Regions from separate parts of the Streptomyces sp. FIT100 genome, predicted to be linked through region 2. Evidence: riboswitches for the same ligand, from Rfam matches in the RefSeq annotation. Region 2 holds a riboswitch; the other holds the start of a gene.
The links. Region 2 has a riboswitch for glycine ahead of gcvP (aminomethyl-transferring glycine dehydrogenase). Riboswitches for the same ligand answer to the same signal wherever they lie in the genome.
Positions count from the first base shown of each region.

Region 1: another riboswitch for glycine. It lies ahead of gcvT (glycine cleavage system aminomethyltransferase GcvT); the one in region 2 lies ahead of gcvP (aminomethyl-transferring glycine dehydrogenase).

Region 1 is NZ_CP075715.1:5,603,611-5,618,890, reverse strand. Features, by position in the region: gene KK483_RS25365 (ABC transporter permease) at 1-683, opposite strand, end outside; gene KK483_RS25360 (enhanced serine sensitivity protein SseB C-terminal domain-containing protein) at 1,050-1,832, opposite strand; gene KK483_RS25355 (enhanced serine sensitivity protein SseB) at 1,916-2,692, opposite strand; gene KK483_RS25350 (ATP-binding protein) at 2,860-3,525, opposite strand; glycine riboswitch at 3,654-3,751, shown strand; gene gcvT (glycine cleavage system aminomethyltransferase GcvT) at 3,902-5,017, shown strand; gene gcvH (glycine cleavage system protein GcvH) at 5,115-5,492, shown strand; gene glyA (serine hydroxymethyltransferase) at 5,501-6,775, shown strand; gene KK483_RS25330 (L-serine ammonia-lyase) at 6,914-8,281, shown strand; gene KK483_RS25325 (EF-hand domain-containing protein) at 8,395-8,610, opposite strand; gene KK483_RS25320 (GNAT family N-acetyltransferase) at 8,683-9,324, shown strand; gene KK483_RS25315 (YncE family protein) at 9,344-10,483, opposite strand; gene KK483_RS25310 (ATP-binding protein) at 10,939-11,526, opposite strand; gene KK483_RS25305 (enoyl-CoA hydratase/isomerase family protein) at 11,707-12,474, opposite strand; gene KK483_RS25300 (Ig-like domain-containing protein) at 12,587-13,891, opposite strand; gene KK483_RS25295 (Ig-like domain-containing protein) at 14,090-15,280, opposite strand, start outside.
Region 2 is NZ_CP075715.1:955,660-970,939, forward strand. Features, by position in the region: gene KK483_RS04080 (CPBP family intramembrane glutamic endopeptidase) at 1-755, opposite strand, end outside; gene KK483_RS04085 (glutamate-cysteine ligase family protein) at 865-2,367, opposite strand; gene KK483_RS04090 (hypothetical protein) at 2,849-3,442, shown strand; gene KK483_RS04095 (DUF5999 family protein) at 3,735-3,932, shown strand; gene gcvP (aminomethyl-transferring glycine dehydrogenase) at 4,040-6,925, opposite strand; glycine riboswitch at 7,105-7,202, opposite strand; partial or broken gene KK483_RS04105 (PRC-barrel domain-containing protein) at 7,315-7,644, shown strand; gene KK483_RS04110 (DNA polymerase IV) at 7,608-9,224, opposite strand; gene KK483_RS04115 (MerR family transcriptional regulator) at 9,335-9,943, opposite strand; gene KK483_RS04120 (bifunctional nuclease family protein) at 10,137-10,610, opposite strand; gene KK483_RS04125 (MerR family transcriptional regulator) at 10,675-11,415, opposite strand; gene KK483_RS04130 (FHA domain-containing protein) at 11,432-12,370, opposite strand; gene KK483_RS04135 (DUF881 domain-containing protein) at 12,465-13,403, opposite strand; gene KK483_RS04140 (small basic family protein) at 13,427-13,759, opposite strand; gene KK483_RS04145 (DUF881 domain-containing protein) at 13,756-14,685, opposite strand; gene KK483_RS04150 (mannose-1-phosphate guanyltransferase) at 14,807-15,280, opposite strand, start outside.

The DNA.
Region 1 (15,280 bases), 4.6 Mb from region 2:
TCGACGTACTCCCGCTCACGCAGCGAGAGGGTCTGGCCGCGGACGATCCGGCCGACGTAGGGCCAGCCGAAGAAGCCGATGACGACGACCAGCGCGCCGATGCGCACACCGGAACCCGACACTCCGAGGAGGTCGTTGGGCAGGACGGAGACGAGCGCGATGGTGAAGAGCAGCTGCGGGAAGGCGAGCATCACGTCCATGACCCGGCTGAGCGCCGCGTCGACCCAGCCGCCGAAGTAGCCGGCGATGACGCCCAGCACGGTGCCCAGGAAGACGGCGAAGACGGCCGCGAGGAAGGCCACGAGCAGCGAGATGCGCGCGCCGTAGACGATGCGGCTGAACACGTCGCGGCCGTTGACCGGTTCGACGCCGAGCAGGAAGTCGGAGCTGATGCCGCCGTACGGGCCGATCGGCGTGCCGAAGAGCGGGTCGATCTGGTCCTCGTGGAAGTCGTTCGGCGGGTGGCCGAGCAGGCTCACGATCAGCGGCGCGAAGACGGCGACCAGGATGAGGAGGACAACGATGGCGCCGCCCGCGAGGGCGAGCCGGTCGCGCTTGAGCCTGGTCCAGGCGATCTGCCAGGGAGAGCGGCCTTCGATCGCCTTCGCAGGGCCTTCGGGCGCGACATCGACAGCGGCGGCGGAGGTTCCGGCCGCACTCGTGTCGTGCAGTGGTGCCGTCATCGTGGTGAGGACCCCTCTCGGCCGCCGGTAGCCGGCCTTTGCCCGCCGCGGGTGGCGGCGTGGTGTAACGAGTGCTGGGGCAGTTCGCGCGAAGAGTCGAACGCCCTGTGATGCGGGGAGTCTTCAATGGGTCGGCGATCAGTCGCCATACCTGGCAGCGAATGTTGCTCAACCGTGATGCGACCGGACGCCATCCGTTTTCCGGACGCTACTGCTTGCTGAGCGGGGCAAGCCGGACAATTGCGTACTGGTAGCGCTCGATTCACACCCATACGTGCGATGCGGCCCGTCGGCCGGGGCCCGGCACGGCGGATGACGCCACGCCGGAGTGACGGCCGGTCAGGACGGCCGTTACGGACTCTCCGGTCAGTACGCGGGCGGGTACCCGTACCCCGGACGCTGGGGCGGGACGCCGTGGGCCTCGCGGTCGTAGAACGGGCGGGCGTTGGCCCGCAGCCACATCGCCACCGGGTCGTAGTCGTCGGACATGGCGACGGTGGACACCGGAAGCCCGTCGGGGACGGCGGCGACCGACTGCTGCATCATCGCGCGGACGCTCTCGACGGACTGCTGACCCGTGTCGTACAGATCCAGGCCGATGGCGAGATACGGGGCGCCGAGCGCGGGCTGCACCCAGGCCCTGCGCAACGAGCGGACGGCGGGGGTGCGGTGCGCGTTCTGCGTGAGCAGGGCGTAGAACTGGGGGATCTCGACGGCGGGCTCGGCCAGCCGGAGCGGCCCCGCGGGCATCCGGTCGAGGCCGGTGGCGATCCGGCGCAGATCGAGCCAGGGGATGCCGACGCCGCCGCCCGGGGCGTGCGGGTTGAGCCAGATGCCCCAGTGGTCGGGGAAGAGGGCACGGGCGATGTCGGATCCCGTGACGACCTCGTGGGCGCGGGTCCAGCCGGAGGCGGCGAGCTCCTGGGGGGAGGTGACGCACGGGGCGTACGCCTGGCCGTCCACCTCCATGTTCCCGTACTGGGCGTCGGGGGAGCCGGAGCTGCCGTGCCACAGCAGCATCCAGAGCCGGCCGGTGGCCGGCTCGGCGAGCGCGCGGAGCAGCGCCTCGTACGCGTCGTAGCGTCCGGGCGTCACCTGGCGCAGCATGTGCTCGACCTGCCCGGCCGCCGCGGTGCCTGACGCACTCACCCTGGTCCCCCTCTTCGATCCGCCGTTGCCCTGAACCAGCTTAAGCGGCGGTACTGACGCCGCCTTGACGCCTGCCTCGGCGCCTACGCGTACTGCCGGGTGTAGAAGGGCCGGACACGGTTGAGCATCCAGTCGCCGACCGGATCCTGCGCGATGTCCAGCAGCACCAGGTTGACCGGCCACTGCACGGCGACCCGGCCGAGCGCGCGGCCGAGCGCGTCCATGGGCGCGGTGCGGTGGTGGGCCTCCCAGGCGGAGAGCTGGACGCCGATGAACAGGGTCGGCGCGTCGCCCTCGATGCTCGCCAGCACCCGGCGGGCGGTCTGGACGATGCCGGTCTCCTCGAACTCCCCGGCCGCGGCGGCGAGGAAGTCGATCGGCTCCTCCTGCCAGTCCGGCTCGAACAGCCGGACACGGCCGCCGCTCGCCGGCCCTCCCCCATAGCCTCCGGCATGGGAGGTACCCCCGAACGGGGTGCGGCCGGTGCGGCAGAGCTCGGCGACGGCCGGCGGGGGCAGCGGGACGCCGACGGCGCCGCCGGGGTTCACGGCGATGCCGAGCTGCGGAGGCAGTCCGCGGGCGAACTCGACCGCCGGGGCGACGGTGCCGGAGACACGGTCGCCCAGGCAGAGGAGGAACTGCTGCTGGGAGCTGAAGACGGGCACGTACGGAGCGCCGTCGATCTCCAGGGTGGGCAGGTCGAGGCCGGGGCTGTCCGGGCCACCGCCGTTGGGGAGCGGCACCCAGAGGTGGCTGCGGCCGAGGACCTCGACGAGGCGTGCGCCGGCCGTGGGGTTGCCGAGCGACGCGGCGAGCACCTCTTCGAGCTCGTTGGCGGGCCATGTCGTGTGCGCGTCCACTGCGTCTTCCCTGCTTCCCCGTCCCCGTCCGGCCCGGTACGGGCCGCGATGTCCTGCGGAAGCAGGGTAGCGGTACGGAGCCCCCACGGGCGGGGGCTCCGTACTCACCGGGCTCCGTAATCGCGGGGGCTGGGTGTTCGCCGGGGCTCCGCGCCCGGAGCCCCCGCTCACGCCGCCGGGGTGAAGCCGATCCGGCTCAGCGCCGTGGCGGCGTCGCGGTCGAGGAGCGTGGCGGAGGAGCAGCCGGAGGGGAGACGGCCGCGCTCCGCGTCACGGAGCAGGCGGGAGACGGCGTACCGGTGGCGGGAGAAGGCGTACGGGGAGACGCCCCTGCCCCGCTCGCGCTGGCCCGCGCGGGCGACGGCGGGGGCGACGTCCAGCAGGAGCAGATGGAGGGAGCGGCCGCGGCGGCGGGCCTCGCGGGCCAGCCAGCGGCGGACCCAGGACTGGGTGCCGCAGTCGTGGACGATCACGCCGGCGCCGGAGCGCAGGGCGCGCCACAGCCCGGCGTAGTGCGCGGCACGCACCAGCGGCCGGTACACCGCGTACGGCAGCAGCCGGGGCATCCGCGCGTCCCAGCGGTCGCGGGCGTCCTGGGAGTCGATGCCGCCGCCCTCCGCCGCGCGCCGTATCAGCGTGGACTTGCCGCTCCCGGGCAGCCCCGAGATCACGACCACGTCCCCGTGGGCGAACTCCAGGCTGCGCGGGAGGCGGCCCGACCGGTCACGCAGGTCACGCACGACGGGCGCACGCGCGGGCACGCCGAGCCGCGCGGGCAGCCCCGCCGCCCGGGCTGTCGTCGTCATATAGGCACCTGACCGCTGCAACGTCATCGCTCTCCCCCTTGTCGGGTCTTCGGGACCCTGCCCAAGAAGCTTAAAGAAAAGGTAATGACCAACAAGCGATTTGCTGATCCGGGCGCCCGTGCAATGATGGCCGCGCCAACTGCATACCGGCCGCTTGAATCCGCGCGGGAGAGTCCCGGCCACTGTGTGCGCCGGGCGCCGAAGGAGCAAGTACCTCCCTTGAATCTCTCAGGCCCCGTACCGCGCGTGATGAGGCAGATCTGAAAAGCGAGTCGCAGCTCATGCGGCTCCACCCAAGGTGCAAGTCGTGATCACACGCACATGTGGTCGTGATGAACCTCTCAGGTTTCGATGACAGATGGGGAGGATCGTCCTCGCCAGTCATGCCCTGGGAGTCCTATCCATGAGCACCACCCCCCGTCTCACCGCCCTCGATGCGCTGCATCGCTCGCTGGGCGCGACCATGACCGACTTCGCCGGCTGGGACATGCCCCTGCGGTACGCCAGCGAGCGCGACGAGCACAACGCCGTACGGACCAAGGCCGGTCTCTTCGACCTCTCCCACATGGGTGAGATCACCGTCACCGGGCCGGAGGCCGCCGCCCTTCTGGACTACGCGCTCGTCGGCAACATCGGCGGGGTCGCCGTCGGCCGCGCCCGCTACACGATGATCTGCCAGGAGGACGGCGGGATCCTCGACGACCTGATCGTCTATCGCCTGGGCGAAACGGAGTACATGGTCGTCGCCAACGCCTCGAACGCGCAGACCGTGCTGGACGCCCTGACCGAGCGGGCCGCCGGCTTCGACGCCGCCGTACGGGACGACCGCGACGCGTACGCGCTGATCGCGGTCCAGGGCCCCGAGTCCCCCGGCATCCTGAAGTCGCTCACCGACGCGGACCTCGACGGGCTGAAGTACTACGCGGGCCTGCCCGGGACCGTCGCGGGGGTGCCCGCGCTGATCGCCCGTACCGGCTACACGGGTGAGGACGGCTTCGAACTCTTCGTCGAGCCGCAGCACGCCGAGAAGCTGTGGCGGGCCCTGACCGAGGCGGGCGAGCCCGTCGGCCTCGTCCCCTGCGGTCTGTCCTGCCGTGACACGCTCCGCCTGGAGGCGGGCATGCCGCTGTACGGGCACGAGCTGACGACCTCCCTCACACCGTTCGACGCGGGCCTGGGCCGGGTCGTGAAGTTCGAGAAGGAGGGCGACTTCGTCGGCCGCGCCGCCCTGGAGGCCGCCGCCGAGCGGGCCGCCGCCACCCCGCCGCGCAAGCTCGTCGGCCTGATCGCCGAAGGCCGCCGGGTGCCGCGCGCCGGGATGCCCGTCGTCGCCGCCGGCCAGGTGATCGGCGAGGTCACCTCAGGAGCCCCGTCGCCGACCCTGGGCAAGCCGCTGGCCATCGCGTACGTCGACGCGGCGCACGCCGCGCCCGGCACCGAGGGCGTGGGCGTCGACATCCGCGGTACTCATGAGCCGTACGAGGTCGTGGCGCTCCCCTTCTACAAGCGCCAGAAGTAGTCCCTCCGGCGCAGGAAGCAGTACCTCCAGCGCCGGAAGCAGTCCTTCCAGCAGCCCCTATCAGCAGCACTCCCCCGCGTACAGGAGAATTCACGTCATGAGCAACCCCCAGCAGCTGCGCTACAGCAAGGAGCACGAATGGCTGTCGGCCGCCGAGGACGGCGTCTCGACGGTCGGCATCACGGAGTTCGCGGCCAACGCGCTCGGTGACGTCGTCTACGCCCAGCTCCCCGAGGTCGGCTCCACGGTCACCGAGGGCGAGACCTGCGGTGAGCTCGAGTCGACCAAGTCGGTCAGCGACCTGTACTCCCCCGTCAGCGGAGAGATCGTCGAGGCCAACCAGGACGTCGTGGACGACCCGTCGCTGGTGAACTCCGCCCCGTTCGAGGGCGGTTGGCTGTTCAAGGTGCGCGTCACGGAGGAGCCGAAGGACCTGCTCTCCGCGGACGAGTACACCGAGTTCTCCGGCAACTAGGGATCACCATGTCGCTTCTCAACACCCCTCTCCACGAGCTCGACCCGGACGTCGCCGCCGCCGTCGACGCCGAGCTCCACCGCCAGCAGTCCACCCTGGAGATGATCGCCTCGGAGAACTTCGCTCCGGTCGCGGTCATGGAGGCGCAGGGCTCGGTCCTCACCAACAAGTACGCCGAGGGCTACCCGGGCCGCCGCTACTACGGCGGCTGCGAGCATGTCGATGTCGTCGAGCAGATCGCCATCGACCGCATCAAGGAGCTGTTCGGCGCCGAGCACGCCAACGTGCAGCCGCACTCGGGCGCCCAGGCCAACGCCGCCGCGATGTTCGCGCTGCTGAAGCCGGGCGACACGATCATGGGTCTGAACCTCGCGCACGGCGGGCACCTGACCCACGGCATGAAGATCAACTTCTCCGGCAAGCTCTACAATGTGGTCGCCTACCACGTCGACGACCAGACCGGCCAGGTCGACATGGCCGAGGTCGAGCGGCTCGCCAAGGAGTCCAAGCCGAAGCTGATCGTGGCCGGCTGGTCCGCGTACCCGCGCCAGCTGGACTTCGCCGCCTTCCGCCGGATCGCGGACGAGGTCGGCGCGTACCTGATGGTCGACATGGCCCACTTCGCGGGCCTGGTCGCTGCGGGCCTGCACCCGAACCCGGTGCCGCACGCCCATGTCGTGACCACGACCACCCACAAGACGCTTGGCGGCCCGCGCGGCGGTGTGATCCTCTGCACCTCCGAGCTCGCCAAGAAGATCAACTCGGCGGTCTTTCCCGGTCAGCAGGGCGGTCCGCTGGAGCACGTCATCGCGGCGAAGGCGGTCTCCTTCAAGGTCGCGGCCTCCGAGGAGTTCAAGGAGCGCCAGCAGCGCACCCTGGAGGGCTCGAAGATCATCGCCGAGCGTCTGGTCCAGGACGACGTCGAGCAGGCCGGCGTGTCGGTCCTGTCCGGCGGCACGGACGTGCACCTGGTCCTGGTCGACCTGCGACACTCGGAGCTGGACGGCCAGCAGGCCGAGGACCGGCTCCACGAGGTCGGCATCACGGTCAACCGCAACGCGGTCCCGAACGACCCCCGCCCGCCGATGGTCACCTCGGGTCTGCGGATCGGTACGCCCGCGCTCGCGACCCGCGGCTTCCAGGCCGAGGACTTCCGCGAGGTCGCCGACGTCATCGCCGAGGTGCTGAAGGCGCCCTCCTCCTTCGGGGCGGCCGAGGCGGAGGCGCTGAAGGCGCGGGTGACGGCCCTGGCCGCGAAGCACCCGCTCTACCCTGGTCTGTAATCCAGACGTAAGCAAAACAAAAGGGGCACCGCGCACACTGGAGAGTGAGTGCGGTGCCCCGCACCACGCAACAGCCCGTTCGTCCTTCTGCGCCACCCCGGCAGACAACGGCGTCTACCAGCTTTGAGGAGTACCCCAGTGGCCATCTCGGTCTTCGACCTGTTCTCGATCGGCATCGGCCCGTCCAGCTCCCACACGGTCGGCCCGATGCGGGCCGCGGCGCTGTTCGCCCGCCGGCTGAAGAACGAGGGCCTGCTCGCCCACACCACCGCGATACGCGCCGAGCTGTACGGCTCGCTCGGCGCGACCGGCCACGGCCACGGCACCCCGAAGGCCGTCCTGCTGGGCCTGGAGGGGAACTCCCCGCGCACGGTCGACGTCGAGACCGCCGACGACCAGGTCGAGCGGATCAAGAACAGCAAGCGGATCAGCATCCTCGGTGCCCACGAGATCGACTTCGACTTCGACGAGGACCTGGTCCTGCACCGCCGCAAGACGCTCCCGTACCACGCGAACGGCATGACCCTGTGGGCGTACGACGCCGAGGGCCAGTCGCTGCTGGAGAAGACGTACTACTCGGTCGGCGGCGGCTTCGTCGTCGACGAGGACGCCGTCGGCGAGGACCGGATCAAGCTCGACGACACCGTGCTGAAGTACCCCTTCCGCACCGGTGACGAGCTGCTGCGGCTCTCCCGCGACACCGGTCTTTCGATCTCCGCCCTGATGCTGGAGAACGAGAAGGCGTGGCGGACCGAGGAGGAGATCCGCGAGGGTCTCCTGGACATCTGGCGCGTCATGCAGGCCTGTGTCTCGCGCGGCATGTCCCGCGAGGGCATCCTCCCGGGCGGCCTGAAGGTGCGCCGGCGCGCCGCCACCACCGCGCGCAAGCTGCGCTCCGAGGGCGACCCGAAGGCGCTCGCGATGGAGTGGATCACCCTCTACGCGATGGCCGTGAACGAGGAGAACGCGGCGGGCGGCCGCGTCGTCACCGCTCCGACGAACGGCGCCGCGGGCATCATCCCCGCGGTCCTGCACTACTACATGAACTTCGTGCCCGGCGCCGACGAGGAGGGCGTCGTGCGCTTCCTGCTCGCGGCCGGCGCGATCGGCATGCTCTTCAAGGAGAACGCCTCGATCTCCGGCGCCGAGGTCGGCTGCCAGGGCGAGGTCGGCTCGGCCTGCTCCATGGCGGCGGGCGCGCTCGCCGAGGTGATGGGCGGCTCCCCGGAGCAGGTGGAGAACGCCGCCGAGATCGGCATGGAGCACAACCTCGGCCTGACCTGCGACCCGGTCGGCGGTCTGGTGCAGATCCCGTGCATCGAGCGCAACGGCATGGCGGCGGTGAAGGCCGTCACGGCGGCGCGGATGGCGATGCGCGGCGACGGCAGCCACAAGGTCTCCCTGGACAAGGTCATCAAGACCATGAAGGAGACCGGAGCGGACATGAGCGTCAAGTACAAGGAGACCGCGCGCGGCGGGCTCGCGGTGAACATCATCGAGTGCTGATCCGGTGATGACACGGCGCGGCCCCCGGCGACATGCGCCGGGGGCCGCGCCGCGTGCGCCCGGTGGGATCAGTCCTTGTGGGATCGGTCCTTGTGGGATCAGTCCTTGTGGGATCAGTCCTTGTCGAGGGACGCCCAGAACTCGTCGAAGGTCAGCAGGCCGTCGCCGTTGCCGTCCTTGGCCTTGATGACGGCCGCGGCGACCGTCTCGGTGACGTGGAAGTCGCCCAGCTGCGCCATCACGCTCTTGTACTCCGAGGCCGAGATCAGCCCGTCGCCGTTCAGGTCGTAACGGTCGAAGGCCTTGCGCGCCGACTCGATGTCCGCCACTGTCCACCCCTTCTTGGTGCCTTACTGACGGAGGTCAGGCTATCGGCGCTGCCGGTGCGCGAGGATGGAGGGGTGAGCGACGAGCTGGTACGGATCCTGGCGGCGGCGGCGCGTGGCGAGTTCCCGCCGCCGGACGGTACGACCACGGTGGTTCCGCAGCCGGATCCGCGGGACGCGGGCGTGCTGGCCTTCACCGCGCACTCCGTCGTGTTCACGGACGAGGACCCCGCGTGGGTGCGCTCCACACTCGCGGCCACGGCCGGCGATCCGCTCGCGGCGAGCATGAACCCCGCCTTCCTGAGCGCCCTGATGGCCAGGACCGGCCGCTCCATGAACACGATCGACCTGCTGTCGGTCGCGCCCTGGCGGTCCGGGCTTCCGGACCTCTCGCTGCGCGAGTTCGAGGACCGGGACCATCCCCGGGTGGCGCGGGCCCTCAAGTACCGCGACGAGGTACGGGTATGGGCGACGGACGGCGGTGTGCTGGCGCTCGGCCGCGGGGTGGCGGGCCGGTGGGAGGCCGCCATCGAGGTGGACCTGGAGGCGCGGGGCGGGGGGCTCGGCGTGGAGCTGGCGCTCGCCGCCCGTCATCTGGTCCCGCGCGGCGCATACGTGTGGGCGCAGCAGCCTCCGGGGAACGCACGCAGTGTGCGGACGTTCCAGCAGGCGGGGTACCGGCCGGTCGGCTCCGAGGCGCTGCTGGCCGCCGGCTGAGGCACCGGCCGGCCCCGGGTCAGCGGAAGACGCCCGTGTGGCCGAGCGAGTAGCGGCCCGGCTGCGGATAGACCGCGAGTCCGTGCGGGCCGTCGCCGACCGGGATACGGGCCAGCTGCCGGCCGGTCGTGGTGTCGACGGCGTACACCTCCGAGTGGTACCGCCCCGACAGCCAGAGCACCTTGCCGTCGGCGGAGACCCCGCCCATGTCGGGGGAACCGCCGCCCGGGAGCTGCCACTTCTTCGTGAGGTCGTCCCGGGCGAAGTCGAAGACGGAGATGGAGCCCTCGCCGCGGTTGGTGATGTACATCTCCCTGGAGTCACGGCTGACGTAGAGGCCGTGGGCGCCCTTGCCGGTGGGCAGCAGGTTCGGCGTGGTGAACCGGTCGCCGTCCAGCACCCATACGCCGTGGGCCTTCATGTCGGCGATGTAGAAGGTCCTGCCGTCCGGCGAGAGCTTCACGTCCTGCGGCATCGCGCCGGAGAACGGGAGCTTCTGCTGGGCGGTCACCTCCATCCGCTCCGTGTCCACCCTGAGCAGTTCCCCGGAGAACTCGCAGGAGACGATGAAGTACCGCCCGTCGGCGGAGAAGTCCGCGTGGTTGACGCCGTAGCAGGACACCGGGGTGGTCTTGAGCGTCTGCATGGTGTGGGGGTCGCGGAAGACGAGCTCGCGGTCGAGGGAGGCCATGACGACGGCGTGGCGGCCGTTGGGCGTGAAGTAGAGGTTGTACGGGTCGTGCACGTCGACGGGGCTGCCCGCCTTGCCGGTCGCCGGGTCGATCGGAGTGAGGCTGTTGCCGCGGTTGTTGTTCACCCACAGGGTCTTCAGGTCCCAGGAGGGCACGACGTGCTGCGGGTGGTCGCCGACCGGGATGGTATCGACGATCTTGTACGTCGCCGGGTCGATGACCGTGACCGTGTGGGAGAGCGTGTTCGGTACGTACACCCGCGACGGGAAGTCGGCGACGGTCGGCGAGAGGCGGCCGGGGCGGTCGGCCGCGTAGATGTCCTTCGGGTCCAGGACCGGCGGCATCCCGGGCAGCCCGGCGGGGACGGCGGCCGCCTCCCTGGTCGGCGGCGGGGGCGGGGCGGACTCGCGCCCGCTCTGCCGGTCGGGGCTGGTGCAGCCCGCCGCGACGGCGGAGACCAGAAGCATGACGGCGAGCGCGGCGCCCGTGTGCACTCGCGCGCGCAGGGCGCCGCGCCGGCCGATGCGAATCACGGTGATCACGATACGCACGCAGGGGCGAAAAATAATGATTTGCCTACTTCAGGACCTTTGCGCGTCGCTCCTCCACCAGGACCCTCGAATCGCACCCGGATCAAGGGATCACCCGCGCCGCCCCATACCTAATCATTGTTTCCGAGGCGGGTGGCTCATTTCACCTTTGATTCACTTTCCATTTGGGCGACTATGGACCGATTTAATCCAGTAGGGACTTTTGGCGCGAAGGCCCCCCGTCTGCCATAGTCGGTGACACGACCCCCATTGACCCGGGCCAGGTCGTTCCAGAGCGGTCGTGGATCACACCCCCTTGTCCACGGCCGCACGCATGAAGCCCCCAGGCGCCGCACGACGGCAGCAGGGGGCTTTCGTGCTTCCGGGGACGGTCAGGCGCGGTCGACGACGCGCATCTCGAACCAGGTCGTCTTTCCGCGCGGCAGCAGATCGACGCCCCAGCGGTCGGAGAGCTTGTCGACCAGGAAGAGGCCTCGGCCACTGGTGTCCAGCTCGTGCACCGGCATCAGGCACGGCAGCCCGCGGGAGGGATCCCGCACCTCCACCCGGATCCAGCCGCGCCTGCGCAGCATCCGCAGCCCGAAGACCCGCGCCCCCGTGTGACGCACCGCGTTGCCCACGAGCTCGGAGACGAGCAGGGTCGCGTGCTCGGCGACCTGCGGGGAGAGCGCCCACTGACGGAGTACGACACTCTGTGTGAGCCTGCGGGCGGTGGCGGCAGACTCGGGCCGGGACGGCAACCTGACCTCCTCGTCCGTCGGGTTCCCGAACAACTCAAGTGCCTTGAGCGCCTGTTCGTCCTCGACGGCCGGCATCCACCGCGCAGCGGTCACACTCCCGCGCTGCCGCGGTTGCTCCCTACCCTCCAGCCCCGCCATGCCCCCATCATGGCCGCCCGGAGCACGTTCCGTGGCCGTTCCGGCGGATTCCATGCCCCGGAATGCTTGATTCCGGGGCATCGGTTTGGCATATGACACTGGCAGATCAGCCCTGCGATAGCCATCCTGACCTGCGATGACGCACCGCATACAACTGATCGCGAAGCGCTGCGCCGGTGCGGTCCTTAGGCTTCCCTTAAGGTCTGTTTAAGCCGCCCATCAGGTTGACGTACCGACTCTGCGTGTCCAACCGGGCCCGGCTCAGAGGAACTTCGCCTTGCCCGGCCCCTCCTCCACGAAGCTGCGCATACCGCGCTCGCGGTCCTCGGTCGCGAACAGGCCCGCGAACCAGTTCCGTTCAATCGCCAGGCCCGTGTCGATGTCCGTCTCCAGGCCCGCGTCGACGGACTCCTTCGCCGCGCGCAGCGCCAGCGCCGGCCCCTGGGCCAGCTTCGCCGCCCAGGCGTGCGCCTGCTCGTACACCTCGGCCGCCGGGACGACCCGGTCGACGAGACCGATCGTCAGCGCCTCGTCGGCCTTCACATGACGGCCCGTGAAGATGAGGTCCTTCGCCTTGGACGGGCCGACCAGACGGGCGAGGCGCTGGGTGCCGCCCGCTCCCGGGATGAGCCCCAGCAGGATTTCCGGCTGGCCCAGCTTGGCGTTGTCGGCGGCGATCCGGTAGTCGGCGCAGAGCGCGAGCTCGCAGCCGCCACCCAGCGCGTAGCCCGTGACGGCGGCGACGACGGGCTTGGGGATCCGGGCGACGGCGGTGAACGAGTCCTGCAGGGCCCTGGACCGCTTGACCATCGCGGCGTGGTCCATCACCTGCATCTCCTTGATGTCCGCGCCGGCCGCGAACACCTTCTCGCCGCCGTACAGGATCACGGCGCGCACGTCGTCCCGGTCGGTCGCCTCGGCGGCAAGCTCGCGCAGCCGGTCCTGGGTGGCGATGTCGAGGGCGTTCATCGGAGGGCGGTCGAGGCGGATGGTGCCGACGCCTTCGGAGACTTCGAGAGAAACGGTCATGACCGGAAGGTTAGTCCCCGTTAACAGGGGTGGGCCCGGTGCTGTCCGTCACAGCACCGGGCCCGTACGTCATGCGGGTCCTGAGCGGCCCGCGGGAGTCCTCCGCGGGGTCCTACTTGGTCCACTCCGCCCAGGACATGTTCCAGCCGTTCAGGCCGTTCTCCGGGGCGATCTGCTTGTCCTTGGACTTCTTCACGATCACGACGTCGCCGATGATCGAGTTGTTGTACATCCACGCCGCCGGGGCCTTCTTGTCCCAGCCGCCGCGCACGTCCCGCAGGCCCACACAGCCGTGGCTGACATTGGCCGAGCCGAAGGTGCCGGACGAGGCCCAGTAGTTGCCGTGGATGAAGGTGCCGGAGGTGGACAGGCGCATCGCGTGCGGCACGTCCTTGATGTCGTACTCACCGCCGAAGCCGACGGTGGCGCCGTTCATCCGGGTCACCCGGTACTTCTCGCTGATCACCATCTGGCCGTTGTACGTCGTCGTCGACGGGGCGCCGGCGGTGATCGGGATCGTCTTGATGAGCTTGCCGTCCCGTACGACCTTCATGGTGTGGGACTTGGCGTCCACCGTGGAGACCTGGCTGCGGCCGATGGTGAAGGAGAACGACTTGGCCTGCTTGCCGTAGACCCCGGGCCTGCCCTCGACACCGTCCAGGTTGAGCTTGACCGTCACCTTCGTGCCGGCCGCCCAGTACTTCTCCGGGCGGAAGTCGAGCCGGTCGTTGCCGAACCAGTGGCCCTCGACCGGGACCGACGGCTCGGTGGTCACCTCGATCGCGTTCTCCACGGCCTCCGGGGCGGTGATGCCCCGGGTGAAGTTGATGGAGACCGGCATGCCCACGCCGACGGTCGAACCGTCCTCCGGCGTGTAGTGGCCGATGAAGGTGTTCTTCGGGACGAGCGTGGTGAAGGTGGTGTCCTTCGCGGACTCACGGCCGTCGGCGTCCTTGGCGACCGCGTGCACCTTGTACTTGGTCGCGGCGGCGAGATGCGCCAGCGGCTCCCAGGAGGCGCCGCCCGTGGCGATCTTCCCCTCGACCGTGTTGCCCTTGTCGTCCTGGACGGTGACGGCGGTCAGCTTGCCCTTGTCGGCGGTGACCTTGAGGGCGCCACTGGTGGCGACCGCCTTGGCGCCGTCCTTGGGGGCGATGGTCACGACGGCCTGCGAGGCGGTGTTCCCCACCGCCTGGCCGCCGCCCTCCTTGCCGTCGTTCTCGCCGCCCTTGCCGGCCTCCCCGCCCCCGCACGCGGTCACCAGCAGCAACGCCCCCAGGACCAGGGCCAGGACCCCCGTACGTCCGCGACCGCGTCCGTGTCCACGACCGCCGCCGCCCGCTGCTCCGACCCCTGCTCCGACCTCTGCCCCGGACCCGAATCCGGCCGATGCCCCCGATATCGGCTGCCCGTTCACGATGGCCCTCTCCCCTCGCACGGCCTGGCCCCGCCACGGCCCGTGGCCCGGCCTCGGCCGGGCACTACCCCCACGCGCGCTCCCTGCGCACACCTGGCGATAGATAATCACACCGCAAGCCGCGGCAACTCCCCACGGATGTCACCGTTCAGTCCCAACATGTCCAGGACCGGGGCGGGGCATGCGGCCCGGCGGGGGTCAGCCGAGTGCGGAACCGGCCTTCCACTTCGCCCAGTCCATGTTCCAGCCGTTCAGACCGTTGTCGGGAGCGACCGTCCGGTCACGGGAATTGACCACTTTCACGATGTCGCCGATCAGCGTGCGGTCGAAGAACCACCCGGCCGGACTCAGCTCGCTGCCGCCCTGCTCGTCGCGGAGCCCGATGCAGCCGTGGCTGACGTTCGCCCGGCCGAAGGTGTCGGCGCGCGACCAGTAGTTGCCGTGCAGGAAGGTGCCCGACGTCGTGAGCCGGATCGCGTGCGGCACGTCCTTGATGTCGTACTCGCTCTTGCCGGTCTTCCTGTTCCGGAAGCCGACCGTGGCCCCGTTCATCCGGGTCACGTCGAACATCTCGCTGACCACCATCGTGCCGTTGTACGTCGTCGTCTTCCGCGCGCCCGCCGTGACCGGCAGGGTCGCGATCAGATCGCCGTCGCGGCGCACCTCCATGATGTGCCGCTCCGCGTCGACCGTGGAGATCTGCGAACGGCCCACGGTGAAGGCGAAGGTCTTGTCCTGGATGCCGTACACGCCCGGAGCGCCCTGCACATCGCGCAGCCCCAGGCCGACCTTCACCTTGGTGCCCGGCTTCCAGTACGTGCGCGGCCTGAAGTCGATACGGCCGTTGCTGAACCAGTGGCCCACGACCTCCACCGGCGGGTCGGCGGTGATCCGGATGGCGCGCTGCACCGCCGCGTGGTTAGTGACCTCGCGGTTGAAGGTGATGGAGACGATCATGCCGGTGCCGACGGTGGAGCGGTTCTCCGGCTTGGAGTAGGCGATCAGGCGGTGCTCGGGCACCAGCGTGGTGAAGGTGCTGTGCCGGGCGGAGCGCCTGCCGTGACCGTCGAGCGCCACCGCGTCCACGCGGTACTTGGCGGCCAGTTGGAGCCGCGCACGGTCGTCGGGCCGCCACCGCAGCCCGTCCCCGGAGATGCCGCCCGGGATCTCGGCGGGCTCGGCGTCCTCGATCCGCGTGACCCTGACCCGCTCCAGCCGGCCACTGGGCACGCTCACTTCCACGCCCCCGTCCGGCGCCACGTCCTTCGCACCGTCCGCGGGGGTGATCCTGATGTGGTCGGCGGCCGACCGCGGCTTGCCCCCGGCGCTCGGCTCGCCGCCCGTGCAGCCCGTCAGCAGGACCAGCAGTCCCGTCCATACGAAGACGGC
Region 2 (15,280 bases):
CCTGCGAGCAGCGCGTACCCGACGAAGGCGCCGATGTCGAGCAGTGTGTGGGCGACGACGAGCGGCCCGACGCGGCCCCATCGCCGGTACAGGAGGACGAACACGACGCCCATCACCATGTTGCCGATGAAGCCGCCGATGCCTTGGTACAGGTGGTAGGAGCCGCGCAGCACGGAACTGGCCGCGAGCGCCGCCATCGGGCTCCAGCCGAGCTGTCCGAGCCGGCGGAGCAGGTATCCGACGACGATCACTTCTTCGACGACGGAGTTCTCCAGTGCGGAGAGGATGAGGACCGGGAACTTCCACCACACCTCGGGCAGCGCTTCGGGCACGACGGTCAGGTTGAATCCGCCGGCTCGGGCGACGAGGTAGAAGGCGAGCCCGGCGCTGCCGATACCGGCCGCGACGAGCGCGCCGCGCCCGAGGTCGGGCCAGGGCTTCGTGCGGTCGAAGCCGATCGCCTTGAGTCCTCCGGCGCCTTCCCGCAGCAGCAGGTGGGCGACGAGCGCGACGGGGACGAGGGCGGTGGCGATGCCGAAGAGCTGCCAGGCGAGGTCGAGCCAGGGGCGGCCTGGGGCGTAGGAGCTGTTGAGGGTGGCGGCCTGGTCCTTGAGGCCGCCGGGTTTGGTCAGCGAGCCGGTGAAGCTGATGAGCGAGGAGACCGCGCTGGCGCCGAGGGAGAGTGCGAGGACCAGCAGGGTCTCGGACCGCAGGGTGGTGCGGGAGAGCCCTCCCGCCGGGAGCGGTCCGGACATCTCACCTGTGTGCGCCTGCACTGCTGCCTCCTGTTTGCCTCGTCCGCCGTCACAGCTTGCATGACGTGGACGGGGCGCACGACGGCAGGGCCGATTCCCACCGGCCGTTTCAGACGGCCGGTCCGGCCGGCCAGGTGTGGACGGGCTCACCCAGGTGCATCAGCTCGCCGTAGCGGCGGGTGACGGCCGCGAGTGCGCTGTCGCGGTCCAGTCCGGCCTCGGTGGTCCGGTGGAAGGTGTCGGCCTGCCAGGAGGCGCCGTTGGTCCGGCGGCGGCAGCGGCCCTCGATGATGCCGAGGTAGTGGTCGCGGTCGGCCGGTTCGACGTTCCAGGCGTCGAGGCCCGCGGCGGCGAGGGGCAGGAGTTCGTCACGTACGAGCTTGACGGCGGGTACACGGGTCATTGCGCCGCCGCGGCCGGGGCGCGGCCAGTGGAGTTCGGCGTCGATGCCGTGCCGGCAGGCGCTGTCGAAGTTGTCGGCTGCGGCTTCGAAGGGCATGCGGGTCCAGATGGGGCGTGGCTCCTCGGCGAGTGCGCGGACGAGGCCGTAGTAGAAGGCGGCGTTGGCGACGACGTCGGTGACGGTGGGCCCGGCGGGCAGGACCCGGTTCTCCACGCGCAGATGGGGTGTGCCGTCGGCGATGCCGTAGACCGGGCGGTTCCACCGGTAGACCGTGCCGTTGTGCAGGACGAGTTCCTGGAGGCGGGGGACGCCGCCGTGGTCGAGCACGCGCAGGGGGTCCTCCTCGTCGCAGATGGGCAGCAGTGCGGGGAAGTAGCGGAGGTTCTCCTCGAAGAGCTCGTAGGCGGAGGAGATCCAGCGTTCGCCGAACCAGGTCCTCGGTCGCACGCCCTGTGCCTGGAGTTCGGGTGGACGGGTGTCGGTGGCCTGGGTGAACAGGGGTGGCCGTGATTCGCGCCAGAGCTCCCTGCCGAAGAGGAACGGGGAGTTGGCGCCGACGGCGATCTGGACGGCGGCGACGGCCTGTGCGGCGTTCCAGACGTCGGCGAACCGGGCGGGGGTGACCTGGAGGTGCAACTGGACGGAGGTGCAGGCGGCTTCGGGGGCGATGGAGGTGGCGGTGCAGTGGAGGCGTTCGACTCCGTCGATGTCGAGGGTGAAGTCCTCCCCCCGGGCGGCGACGATCTGGTCGTTCAGAAGGGCGTAGCGATCGACGTCGGAGAGGTTGGCGGGGACGAGGTCGGTGCGGGTGAGCGTGGGGAGAATGCCGATCATGACGATGCCCGCGTCGAGTTCCGTGGCTTTGCGGTGGGCATATGCGAGCCCGGTGCGCAGCTCTTCGGCGAGCTGGTCGAGGACGTGTCCGGCGAGCCGGTGCGGGGCGATGTTGACTTCCAGGTTGAACATTCCGAGTTCCGTCTGGAAATCACGACTGGCGATCCGGTCGAGCACGGCGCCATTCATCATGCGCGGCTGCCCGTCGGTGCCCGCGAGATTGAGTTCTATCTCCAGCCCCATGAGGTTCTTGGGGCGGTCGAACCTCTTCTCTTTCAGGAGTCTCGCCAGTCCCTCCAGACACTGCTGGAGCTTTTGCCGGTACCTTTGCCGATCGGACAGGTCGAATCCGCCCGCCACGACCTTCTCCCCCATCGAAGCACCCCTCGTCGAGTGGCGGCCTGCGGCTCGGGCCGCTCGCGTCAGGGACGATAATGCCCAGACCTCGTGATCCATAACGCCGTTCGTTCGACGGTCGGACGGTAGTCCGGTTCCCGCTTTCGCCGGGCACATTCCGGCGGCATGGCGCAGTGCGCAGGTACCACTTCTGCGGGTGTGGTGAAAAACGCCGACGAGATTCGGCCGTCCGCTGTCGGGGTAACACCCCAGGTGACGCTCGCGCGTTCATGGGAAATCGACAGGACCGACCCTTGGAAAAGTCTGGTTTCCGCCTTGCCGGCAATACCGGGGACAGCTAGCAGAAACACTGTGTGAACACGCGTCGTATAAACTTCGCGAACGAGGCAGAGAGTTGGCGCCCGGCCATGGCCTTTCCAGCCCCCTCTGGCCCACGCTGACAGTGCCGTCCGCTTCTGCCCTCGCATCACCGTGTCTCTTGAGTGAGAGGCGACCCACCATGCCGCTGCATGTTCCCCCGGCTCCCGCGCCTGCCCTGCGCAGCGTCCTCGCGGCGCTCGGTTCCCCCGCCGCTGTCCATGAGGCCCGTACGCCGGGTCTCCGTTCCGTCCAGGGAGCGCTGAGTGCCGAACTCCCCCTTCCCGTCCATGTGCTGGACCAGGTGGTTCCGCACGCCGGCCGTTCGCCGCGCACCCGGCTGGCCGGCTGGCGGTTCCTGATCCGCAGCGGTGAGCGGTCCGTCGCCGCCGCGGACACGATGCTGACCGCTGACGGCTGGGCCTTCTCGCACTTCTTCGAGGGTCCCTACGTCACATCGACGGAGCGGGCACTGGTGCAGGCCGAGTCGCTCACGGAGGACTATCAGCCACGGCTGCTGTCCGTCCCGGAGCTGTACATGATCACGTTGTGGCTGCACGGCGACACGGCGGCGGACGCGTCGGGCGGCACGCCGGCTCCGGCTGATCTGCTGGTGCCGCTGGCGCCGGCGCCGCCGGGGATCGCCGCGCACCGTCCGCACCGGGTGGCGGATCTGCTGCCGGTGCTGACGCTGCGGGTGACGCCGGCGACGCCGCTGCTGGGGTCGCCTGCCTGAGGGTATGCCGGTGGTGCTCACGCCCTGTGGCCCATGGTCACGGGGCGCCATCGTGCTCCCGGTCGGACTAGTCAGCTGCGGCCATGCCAAACCACCCGATCAGGCCCTGTAGTTGGGGTGAACCGTCCGCGCGGGTGATACGTCCTTGAGTGTGAGGACGAGCTGCCGTGAAATCCCTGCGGATTGACGCTCGTGGGGCAACACTGGGATCGGACCGAGAGATACGGGGGCGGCCATGAACAGCGCATCGAGCCGCAGGACAGTCACCACTTCGCAGCGAAAGAACCCATCCATGTGCCAGCACCAGCCACCTTGCCCGTCAGCCGAGTCCCCCGACCGGGAGGCGGCCCGTCGCGTGGCGCACCACCCGGAGCAGGGCTGGAGTCTGCTGTGCAACGGAGTACTGCTTTTCGAGGACACCGGCGAGCTGCTCCCGGACGGGCAGATCATCGCCCCGCACCGGCCGCAGCAGGTGGCGTCGGCGGCCTGAGGGCCCGTACGACCGAGGGCCGGCTCGGAGGTTCCGAACCGGCCCTGACGCGTGTCCGCCGTTCTCAGTCGGCGTCAGCGGGTGGTGTCAGTCGCTGACGGTCGCTGTCAGCCGTCGTACTCGTCGAGCGGCGGGCAGGAGCAGACGAGGTTCCGGTCGCCGAAGGCGCCGTCGATACGGCGCACCGGCGGCCAGTACTTGTCGGCGGCCTGGACACCGGCGGGGAAGACGGCCTCCTCGCGGCTGTACGCGTGCTCCCACTCGCCGCCGAGCGCGGCCGCGGTGTGCGGCGCGTTGCGCAGCGGGTTGTCGTCGGTGGGCCACTCGCCGGTGGCGACCTTCTCGATCTCCGCACGGATCGCGATCATCGTCTCGCAGAACCGGTCGATTTCGGCCAGGTCCTCGCTCTCGGTGGGCTCGATCATGAGGGTGCCGGCGACGGGGAACGACATGGTCGGGGCGTGGAAGCCGTAGTCGATCAGGCGCTTGGCGATGTCGTCGACGCTGACGCCGGTGGCCTTGGCCAGGGGGCGCAGATCGACGATGCACTCGTGCGCGACGAGGCCGGCGGGGCCGGTGTAGAGCACGGGGTAGTGCGGTTCGAGGCGCTTGGCGATGTAGTTCGCCGCGAGGACGGCGACCTGGGTGGCGCGCTTGAGGCCCTCACCGCCCATGAGCCGGACGTACGCCCAGGAGATGGGCAGGATGCCGGCCGAGCCCCAGGGGGCGGCCGAGATGGGGCCGACGCCGGTCTCGGGGCCCGCGGACGGCTGGAGCGGGTGGTTCGGCAGGAACGGGGCGAGGTGGGCGCGGACGCCGACCGGGCCGACGCCGGGGCCGCCGCCCCCGTGCGGGATGCAGAACGTCTTGTGCAGGTTGAGGTGCGAGACGTCGCCGCCGAACTTGCCCGGCTTGGCGAGGCCGACCAGCGCGTTGAGGTTCGCGCCGTCCACGTACACCTGGCCGCCGGCGTCGTGCACCTCGGCGCAGATGTCGGCGACGTGCTCCTCGAAGACGCCGTGCGTCGACGGGTACGTGATCATGAGGACCGAGAGCTCGTCGCGGTACTGCTCGATCTTGGCGCGCAGGTCGGCGACGTCGATCTCGCCGTCGTCGGCGGTCTTGACGACGACGACCTTCATGCCGGCCATGACGGCGCTGGCTGCGTTGGTGCCGTGGGCGGAGGAGGGGATGAGGCAGACGGTGCGCTGCTCGTCGCCGTTGGCGCGGTGGTAGGCGCGGACGGCGAGGAGGCCGGCGAGCTCGCCCTGGGATCCGGCGTTGGGCTGGATGGAGACGTTGTCGTAGCCGGTGACCTCGGCGAGGCGCTCTTCCAGCTCACGGATCAGGGTCAGGTAGCCCTGAGCCTGCTCGACCGGCGCGAAGGGGTGCATCTGGCCGAACTCGGGCCAGGTGACCGGCTCCATCTCGGTGGTCGCGTTCAGCTTCATCGTGCAGGAGCCGAGCGGGATCATGCCGCGGTCGAGCGCGTAGTCGCGGTCGGCGAGCCTGCGCAGGTAGCGCAGCATCGCGGTCTCGGAGCGGTGCTGGTGGAAGACCGGGTGGGTGAGGTAGTCGTCGGTGCGCAGCAGCCCGGCGGGGAGGGTGTCGTCGGTGGCGGCGTCGAGGGCCTCGATGTCGCCGTCCACGCCGAAGGCGGACCAGACGGCGATGAGCTGGGCGCGGCCGGTGGTCTCGTCGCAGGACACGGAGACGTGGTCGGCGTCGACGAGGTGGAGGTTGACACCGCTCTCGCGGGCGGCGACGACGACGTCGGCCGCCTTGCCGGGGACGCGGGCGGTGAGCGTGTCGAAGTACACGTCGTGGACGAGCTCCACGCCTCCGGAGCGCAGGCCGGCGGCGAGGATCGCGGCGTAGCGGTGGGTGCGGCGGGCGATGGTGCGCAGGCCGTCCGGGCCGTGGTAGACGGCGTACATTCCGGCCATCACGGCGAGCAGCACCTGCGCGGTGCAGATGTTGCTGGTGGCCTTCTCGCGGCGGATGTGCTGCTCGCGGGTCTGCAGGGCGAGGCGGTACGCCTTGTTGCCATCGGCGTCGACGGAGACGCCGACGAGGCGGCCCGGGAGGCTGCGGGCGTGCTTGTCCTGCACGGCCATGTAACCGGCGTGGGGGCCGCCGAAGCCCATGGGGACGCCGAAGCGCTGGGTGGTGCCGACGGCGATGTCGGCGCCGAGCTCGCCGGGCGAGGTGAGCAGGGTGAGGGCGAGCAGATCGGCCGCGACGGTGACGATCGCGCCCAGCCCGTGGGCCTGCTCGATGACGGGCTTGAGGTCGCGCACCGCGCCGGAGGCACCGGGGTACTGGAGCAGTACGCCGAAGACGCCGCGCTCGGCGATCTCGGCGGGGATGCCGTCGCTGAGGTCGGCGACGACGACCTCGACGCCGGTGGGCTCGGCGCGGGTCTCGATGACTGCGGTGGTCTGCGGCAGGGTGTCGGCGTCGACCAGGAAGACGCCGTTCTTGACCTTGCCGACACGGCGGGACAGGGCCATGGCCTCGGCGGCCGCGGTGCCCTCGTCGAGGAGGGAGGCCCCGGAGGTGGGCAGCCCCGTGAGCTCGGCGACCACGGTCTGGAAGTTGAGCAGCGCCTCGAGCCGGCCCTGGGAGATCTCGGGCTGGTAGGGGGTGTAGGCCGTGTACCAGGCCGGGTTCTCCATGACGTTGCGGAGGATGACCGGCGGGGTGAACGTGCCGTAGTAGCCGAGGCCGATCATCGGCGCGAGGACCTTGTTGCGGTCCGCGAGGGAGCGCAGTTCGGCGAGGACCTCGGCCTCGGTGCGGGCGCCGGGCAGCCCGAGGGCCTCGGCGCTCTTGATGACGTCCGGCACGGCGGCGGCGGTGAGCTCGTCGAGCGAGCCGTAGCCGACCTGGGCGAGCATCTTGGCCTGGGCCTCGGCGTCGGGGCCGATGTGGCGCTGCTCAAAGGGGGTGCCTCGCTCCAGCTGGGAGAGCGGAGTGCGGTTGGCGGTCATGCTGAGGCCTCCTGGTCGATGCGACCTGCGAGGGGCACCACGGCGTGGGTGCCCGGACGGCCTCCCCCTCTGTCATCTCAACCTGAGAGCTTCACCGGTCCGTCCGCTCGCTGACGTCCCGACTTTCACCGTCGGTGAGAGCGGATGCCGTCGACGCCCGCCCTGCTTTCCAGAGTGACCTCGTCCGTGCGGTACAGGGGCCTGAGAGATTCCGGGGAGGATTTGCTCCTTCGGCGTCTCCGGTGTGAGAACCGGAGCACTCTCCCGCACGGGGTCGACAGCCGATGCCAGCCTACCAGCGAGGTCTTGACCGGAACCTTCGAGTGGCCGACCCCACAAATGTGGACTTTCGTAGTACTTACCGAGGAGTGCGACCAGTTGGAGGGACCGTGCAGACCGATGTCGATCCGCGCAGCCTGATAGGCCGCAAGGCGTACGACCGCAACGGCGCCAAGATCGGGACCGTGGACGAGGTGTATCTCGACGACGCGACGGGGGTGCCCGAGTGGGCGGCCGTACGCACCGGACTGTTCAGCCGGGACGCGTTCGTGCCGCTGGAGCCGAGCGAACTCGCCAACGACGGACTGCACATTCCGTTCGAGCGGGCTCTGATCAAGGACGCCCCGGACTTCGGTGTCGGGCGGCATCTCTCGCCCGAGCAGGAGCTCCAGCTGTACCACCACTACGGTCTCGACCTCCCCTCTCCTCCCGGGAAGACGACTCCGTCGGCCCCTGCCTCCCCCTCCTCGCCCACGTCATCCGAGTCGACCGCTGCACCCGAGTCGTCCGCTTCCCCTGGGTCGCCGACCGCTTCCGGTGACGGCTCCGCCGGTGGCCCGGACCCGGCGTCCGGCCGGTCCGTGCCCGACCGTGACTTCGGCCGGCTGGCGGGCCGCGACGACTGATCGGCCTCCGGCCTGATGAGCGGCAGCGGCTCCGACGGTGTCAGTTCGGGGTCGTCGACCGGAAAGGTGCGAACCCGTCCCGGCACGGGCGACCACGGCTCCTCGAAGCGGACCGTGACCCGGCCGACTCCACTGCCCTGCACCCATCCCGCTCCGTACCGGACGTGCTGCACGTCGTGTCCAGCCGGCCAGCGCCGCTCGGCGGGCTGCTGCGGCGGCTCCTGCGGATCCGTCCGCACCTCGGCGGCGGTGTCGATGCCGGGCCGTGCGTCGGTCCCGTCCCCGCCCGCCTGGGGCCCCTCCGAGGCCGCGTGCTCCCCGGCGGCGGCCTGGGCGAAGAGATCCTCCTGCGTGTAGTCGGCGAGGCCGCTCACGCCCACGCCGAGGAGCCGCACACCGCCCGTGGTGTCCACGGACTCCAGAAGCCGCCCCGCGGCCTCTCGCACGACCGCCGGGTCGTCCGTAGGCCCCCGAAGCGTCTCCGACCGGGTCAGTGTGGAGAAGTCGAAGCGCCGCACCTTCAGCACGATCGTCCGGCCCGAGTGCCCGGAGGCGCGCAGCCGCCGCACGCACCGGTCGGCGAGCCGCTCCACCTCCAGCCTGATCCGCAGCCGGTCGTGCAGATCCACGTCGAAGGTGTCCTCGACCGACACGGACTTCGCGTCCCGCTCGGCCACCACGGGCCGGTCGTCGTACCCCATGGCCATACGGAACAGCGCGGTCCCATGCGCCTTCCCCAGCAGCCGTACGAGCTCGTCCTCGCCGGCCGCCGCAAGGTCGGCGACGGTGGTCATGCCGGCCCGCCGCAGATGCTCCCCCGTGGCCGGCCCCACCCCGGGCAGCGTCCGCACCGGCATCGGCCCGAGGAGCTCGCGCTCGGTGCCAGGTTCTATCAGCACCAGACCGTCCGGCTTGGCCTGCTCGGAGGCGATCTTGGCGAGCATCTTCGACCCTGCGAGACCGACCGACCCGGTCAGCCCTGTGACCGTGAGAATGTCCCTGCGCAGCCGCTCACCGGCCGCCCGCGCCGTGGGTGAGTCATCGGCCGCACCGCCCGCTTCCAGGTCCACGAATGCCTCGTCCAGGCTCAGCGGCTCCACGAGCGGCGACAGCTCGCCCAGCAGCGCCATCACCTGCTCGCTGACCGACCGGTAGAGCGAGAACCGCGGCACGAGACAGGCGCCGTTCGGACAGAGCCGCCTGGCCTGGGCCATCGGCATCGCCGAATGGACCCCGAAGCGTCTCGCCTCGTACGACGCGGTCGCCACCACTCCGCGTGGTCCGAGCCCGCCGACGATCACCGGCTTTCCGCGCAGGCTGGGCTTCGCCGCCTGCTCGGCGGCGGCGAAGAACGCATCCATGTCCAGATGCAGAATCGTCGGCGCGGGTCTCACGTCTCAGATGCTGCCCTACGCCACTGACAATGCGGCCGTACGGACGTACGGCCGCATGCCGTCCTGTCCGCCCGGAGGCGGGTAGGGGTGCCGGGGTGTGCGCGACGGGTTCAGACGGCCCGGTCGCGGCGCCGTCGGGCCAGCTCGTCGGCGGGATTGTGCCCGATGAGCGTCTCGCCCGTGTCGATGCGCTCGCCGTGCAGCTGGGACAGTGCCGCCTCGACGTCGCGCCAGACGACGCCGACGGCGATGCCGAAGATCCCCTGACCGCCCTGGAGGAGGTCCACGACCTCGTCGGGCGACGAGCACTCGTAGACGGTCGCGCCGTCGCTCATCAGCGTCATCCGCTCGAGGTCCGCGAATCCGCGGGCCCGCAGGTGCTGCACCGTGGTCCGGATGTTCTGCAGCCCGACGCCCGTGTCGAGGAAGCGCTTCACGATCTTCAGGACGACGACGTCGCGGAAGCTGTAGAGCCGCTGGGTGCCCGATCCGTACGCCGGACGCACGCTCGGCTCGACGAGCCCGGTGCGTGCCCAGTAGTCGAGCTGCCGGTAGGTGATGCCTGCCGCGGCACACGCGGTCGGGCCGCGGTAGCCGACCGTCTCGGTCGGTGAGTCGGCCGAGGGTTCGACCGAACCGATGTGAAGCGGATACGACGCGCCCCGCCCCGGACTCACTCCGAGGGGGCCCCCTGCCGTACCGTCGCCGCTGCTTCTCACGCCGACCTCCGTCCTTGACCTGCCATCACGACGGTAGGCAGTCACTCGGGGTGCGTCAACGATCGCCACACTCGGCACGCCGAGTGATAATCACCCTGAGAGTGGTTTGCGTACCCCGATCCGGGGAAGTGCTGTTCGATTGGGCACCTGCACCCGGTGTGGTGATGACCTCCGCGGTCCGCCGACCCGCAGGTCACTGGCTGCTGGAGCCGAAGTCCTCGGGCGAGATCTGGTCGAGGAACTCGCGGAACTTCTCCACCTCGTCCTCCTGCTCGTCCGGGATCGCGATGCCCGCGTCGTCCAGGACCCCGTCGCTGCCGTAGATCGGCGTGCCGGTGCGCAGTGCGAGGGCTATGGCGTCGGAAGGACGGGCGCTGACCTCGACTCCGCTGGCGAAGACCAGCTCCGCGTAGAACACGCCTTCCCGCAGGTCGGTGATCCGCACCTCCGTGAGCTCCTGCCCGACGGCCTCCAGGACGTCCTTGAAGAGATCGTGGGTCAGCGGCCTGGCGGGGGCCATTCCCTGCTGTGCGAAGGCGATCGCGGTCGCCTCCCCCGGGCCGATCCAGATGGGGAGGTACCGGTCGCCTCCCACTTCGCGCAGGAGCACGATCGGCTGGTTGGAGGGCATTTCCACCCGGACACCCACAACGTCGAGCTCGTTCACACAGCAACCCTAGGACGTGCCCGGCAGGTTTGGGTAGTCGGGCTCCGCCAAGATCAGCACCCGATCACGGCAAACGGACGCCGAGGGCGGTCTGGACCAGGGCGGCGTGGAGGCGGACGGAAAGGTCGGCCAGTTCCTTGGTGGTCGCCTCGGCATGGGCTCTGGTCTGCGGATTGCGGTGCCGGCGCAGCGGTGCGACCACTTGTTCGACCAATCCGGCTTCGCGGTCGGCGGCGGCCTTCATGGCGCGCAGATGCCGGGGTTCCAGACCGAATCGGCCCATGTCGGCGACCAGTTTGGCCACGGTCACGGACTCGGCGTCGTAACCGCCCTCGGCCGCGGGAGTGATGAGTCCGTAGGACTCCCACTCCACCAGCTCCTCCTCGGTCACCTCGGCGGCGGCGAGCAGCTCGGACCGGCCGACCCGGGCCGCGGTCGGGCGGTCGGGATCCGGCTCGCTCCCTGGGTCGTACGGGTCCCGGGGCGCGCCCTGCGCCGGTGCGGCGAGCTGCTCACCGCGGGCGAGGGCGTCGAGGTGCTCCCGGATGACCTTGAGCGGAAGGTAGTGATCACGCTGCATGCGTAGCACCTGGGCCAGCCGCTCGACGTCCTCCGGACTGAACTTGCGGTAGCCGGACGGGGTGCGCCTCGGCTCGACCAGTCCCTCGGCCTCCAGGAAACGGATCTTGGAGATGGTGACCTCGGGAAACTCGTCGCGCAGCTGGGTCAGCACCGAGCCGATGCTGACCAGCCGGTTGCCACCGGCGGTGCCGTGACCGGCACCGCCCGAGGGTGTTCGCAGCATGGACCTTCCTTGAGGGTCACACGCCCCGCTGGCTCGAGTAGAAGACCAGCCGGTACTTGCCGATCTGGACCTCGTCACCGTTCGACAGCACGGCCGAGTCGATCGGCTCACGGTTGACGTACGTGCCGTTGAGGCTGCCGACGTCCGTGACGGTGAAGCGGCCGTCGGGCGACCGGCGGAACTCCACGTGGCGGCGTGACACGGTGACGTCGTCGAGGAAGATGTCGCTCTGCGGGTGACGTCCGGCCGTGGTCAGCTCGCCGTCCAGCAGGAAGCGGCTGCCCGAGTTCGGGCCGCGGCGCACGACGAGCAGCGCGGAGCCGAGCGGCAGGGCGTCGACCGCGGCCTGGGCCTCGGGCGAGAGCGACGGCACGGGCGTCTGGCCCGTGGTCTCCGACTCGTATGCCTCGATCCCGGAGATGGAGATCGTCGAGGTCGTCTCCGCAGCACGCTCCGCCGGCACCCCGGGCCGCAGCGGTGCGCCGCAGTTGGAGCAGAAGCGGCTGGCTTCGGCGTTGCGGTGCCCGCATCGCGTACAAACCGGCATGGACGAATCCTCCTGCCGCGGCTGCCCCGCGGGGGCCTGGGACGCATACGGGTCGGAGGCAAACCCTCCACCCGTACTTGAGGTTGGCGGTTCCCCGAAACCTATGCGGCCGGGACCGGCAGGGTCAACAGCAGACGCGCCCTGACCGCCGGGAATGTCACCATCGGAACCGGCGACCTCATCCCTGAAGAGCGGGCGCTCGCCGCTCTGCTCCGCCTCCTGGCCATGGCGCGGTGCGCGATGGCGGGCGGTGCCGCTCTCCTCGCGTGCGCTCTTGCCGAACAACTTCCCAAACAACTTCACGGGCGATTCCCCTTGACCGAAACTGACCCGCCCGTGGGGCAGGAACCCTGACTGAACACACCTGCCGACCCGGACATCCTCACAACGTCCGTAACCTCCGGACAGTTTCCACCACGCAGCATGCTTACGATGCGTCGACCCCCCGCAACCTCTCGCGCTTGTCCGGTGCCCCTCTTGTTCCCTCCGCCGGTGCCCCGCCTCACTGGGAGGACGACCGAGCGTAGTCAGGCCGTTGCGCCGGTCGCAAGGCATCCACGACGATCTTCTCGGAGCGTGTCACGGTGGCCGTGGCCTGCTCCTTCTCCAGCGTCTGCACGACACCTCCGGGGATGTTCAGCGCAGTCTCCAGGTCCTGGGACTTGCCGATGACCTTGAAGCCGTACGGTGCGCTGATCCCCTTGCCGTCGACCTCGATGTCGCCGGCGTCTCCGGAGAGGTAGGTGTCGGCGACGACCCGGACGCCGTTGATCTGGATGGCCTCGGCGCCCGCGGCACGCAGCTCCTGGATCGCGTCGAGCAGCATGTCCGACTCGACCGCTCCGGCCGCGTCCTCGATGGTCAGTGTGATGCCCGGCCCCTCGGCCGCCACCGTACCGGCGAGGATCCCCAGCTGCCGCTCCTTTTCCTGCGTCTGCTTGCGCGCCTCCTCCGCCTGGTCCGAGCTGGTCTCCAGCTCGGTGCGCTGGTTCTCCAGGCGCTGCTTCTCATCTTCCAGACGCTTGGTGCGGTCATCGAGTTCATCGAGGATGCGCACCAGATCCTCCTGGCGCGCTCCGCGCAGTGCGCTGTTGTCGCTGGTGGACCGGACCTGGATGGCCAGGCCGAGGCCGAGGACGAACAGCAGGAGGGCGACGATGAGTTGGGCGCGGGTGACCCTGGGCGGCCAGAGCGCGGCGGTCAGGCGCTGCCGGCCGGTGAGCGTGTCCTGGACCTGCTCCACCTGATCCACCTGATCCACCGCGGTTTCCGCGGACGTGCGGGGATCCGCGGATGCCGGTGGTTCCGCCGATGCCCGGGGCTCCCCCGGTGCCTGGGGCTCGGCAGGTGTCCGGGGTTCGCCAAGCGTCCGGGGTTCGCCAGGTGTCCGCGGCGCGGCCAGGGTCTGCGGCGTCTCGGGGGTCTGCTCGTCGTCGCGCATGGTTTCGCTGTCGCTCATCGGCCTCACGCCCGGAACACGTGCCGGCGGATGGCGGCGGCGTTGGAGAAGATCCGGATGCCGAGCACCACCACGACACCCGTGGACAGCTGCGCGCCGACGCCGAGCTTGTCCCCGAGGAACACGATCAGCGCGGCGACCACGACGTTCGACAGGAAGGAGACGACGAAGACCTTGTCGACGAAGATCCCGTCGAGCATGGCCCGCAGCCCGCCGAAGACCGCGTCCAGGGCCGCGACAACGGCGATCGGCAGGTAGGGCTCGACCACCGCCGGCACTTCGGGGCGGAGCAACAGCCCCGCCACGACTCCCACGACGAGGCCCAGTACGGCGATCACGATGTGCCCTTCCCTGTCTCTTCCGTGGCCTGTCCGCTGCCCGTTGCGGCATCGGCGGCCCTCGGCTCTGCGGTACGTACGATCAGGCTCGGCGCGGCAGGCAGACGCACCTCGTCCTGCGCGGAAATGCTGGTGCGAATGCCGAAGTTCTCCTGCAGCGCGTGCAAGTACTGCCCGTCGGCGCTGTCCTGGAAGGCGGTGCTCAGCTTGTTCCCGTCCCCCACCGCCAGCACCGTGTACGGCGGCACCAGCGGCCTGTTGTCGACCAGTATGGCGTCGCCGGCCGCCCGGATGGCGGACAGGGCGGTCAGCCGCTGCCCGTTGATCGAGACGGCCTCCGCACCCGACTGCCACAGCCCGTTGACGACCCGCTGCATGTCCCGGTCGCGTACCCGGCCCGTGTCGGAGAAGCCGCTGCTCTCCCGAGGTCCGCCACCGCCCGAGCCGGCGTCGGACGCGTCGTCGACGACGAGCTTGATCCCGGGGCCGTGCACCTCCGTGCCGCCCGAGAGCAGCGCGACCAGCTCGCCCTGGTCGCCGCCGTGCTGCTGCAGCGCCTTGCGCTGCCGCTCCCCCACCTCGTCGCGCAACCCGTCGACCTCGGCCTCGAGCCGGTCGGCCGCCTCGGTCTCGGCGTCGATACGGTCGATGAGCTCCTCGCGCTCCTTCGCCACCACGGGTGCCGATATCCGCGCCTGCGCCGCCCCCAGCGTCACCACCAGGGCGGCCAGGACCAGCCCGGCCGCGAGCCCCAGTTTGGCCCGCACCGTCCTCGGCAGCCCGCCGCCCTCGGCATCCCTGCGCGCCGCCGCCTCCGCGTATCCGTCGTCGAGGCTGTGGTCCATGACGTTGGTCAGCAACGACATGGAAGCATCGGGGCGTGGCGGGGGTGTGGGGGTGCTCCGAACGGGGGGCGGCTGCGGCATGCCGCACATCGTCGCACGTCGCAGCCGTTACCGCCGAATGGCCCCACCGATGTGCCGGAGGGCGGGCCGAGCCGCCCTCCGGCGTCCTGTCGTCACCTCCGTGACGAACCCGGTCGGTGCCTCACTGACCTGCGCTGTCGACGACTCCTGACCATTCGTCGAGCAGGGCCTGGGCCGACGCGTCGTCCGGCCCCTCCGCCCACAGATGGGTGACGGCCTCGGCGGGATCAGGCAGCACCATCACCCAGCGGCCGTCGGCCTCGACGACACGCACCCCATCGGTCGTGTCGACGGAGCGGTCCCCGGCCTCCTCGACGACCCGGCGCATCACAAGGCCCTTGACGGCCCATGGTGTCGCCATGTCCCGGCGCAGCACATGCGCCCTCGGGATCCGCGCGTCGATCTGGCTGAGCGTGAGCTGGGTGCGGGCCACGAGCCCGATCAGCCGCACGAACGCCGCAGTGCCGTCGAAAACGCTGCTGAACTCCGGAATGATGAAGCCGCCACGGCCGTCCCCACCGAAGATGGTGGAGTCCTCCCGGCCGACCCGGGTCAGATCGTCGGGCGACGTCGTCGTCCACTCGACCTGCGTGCC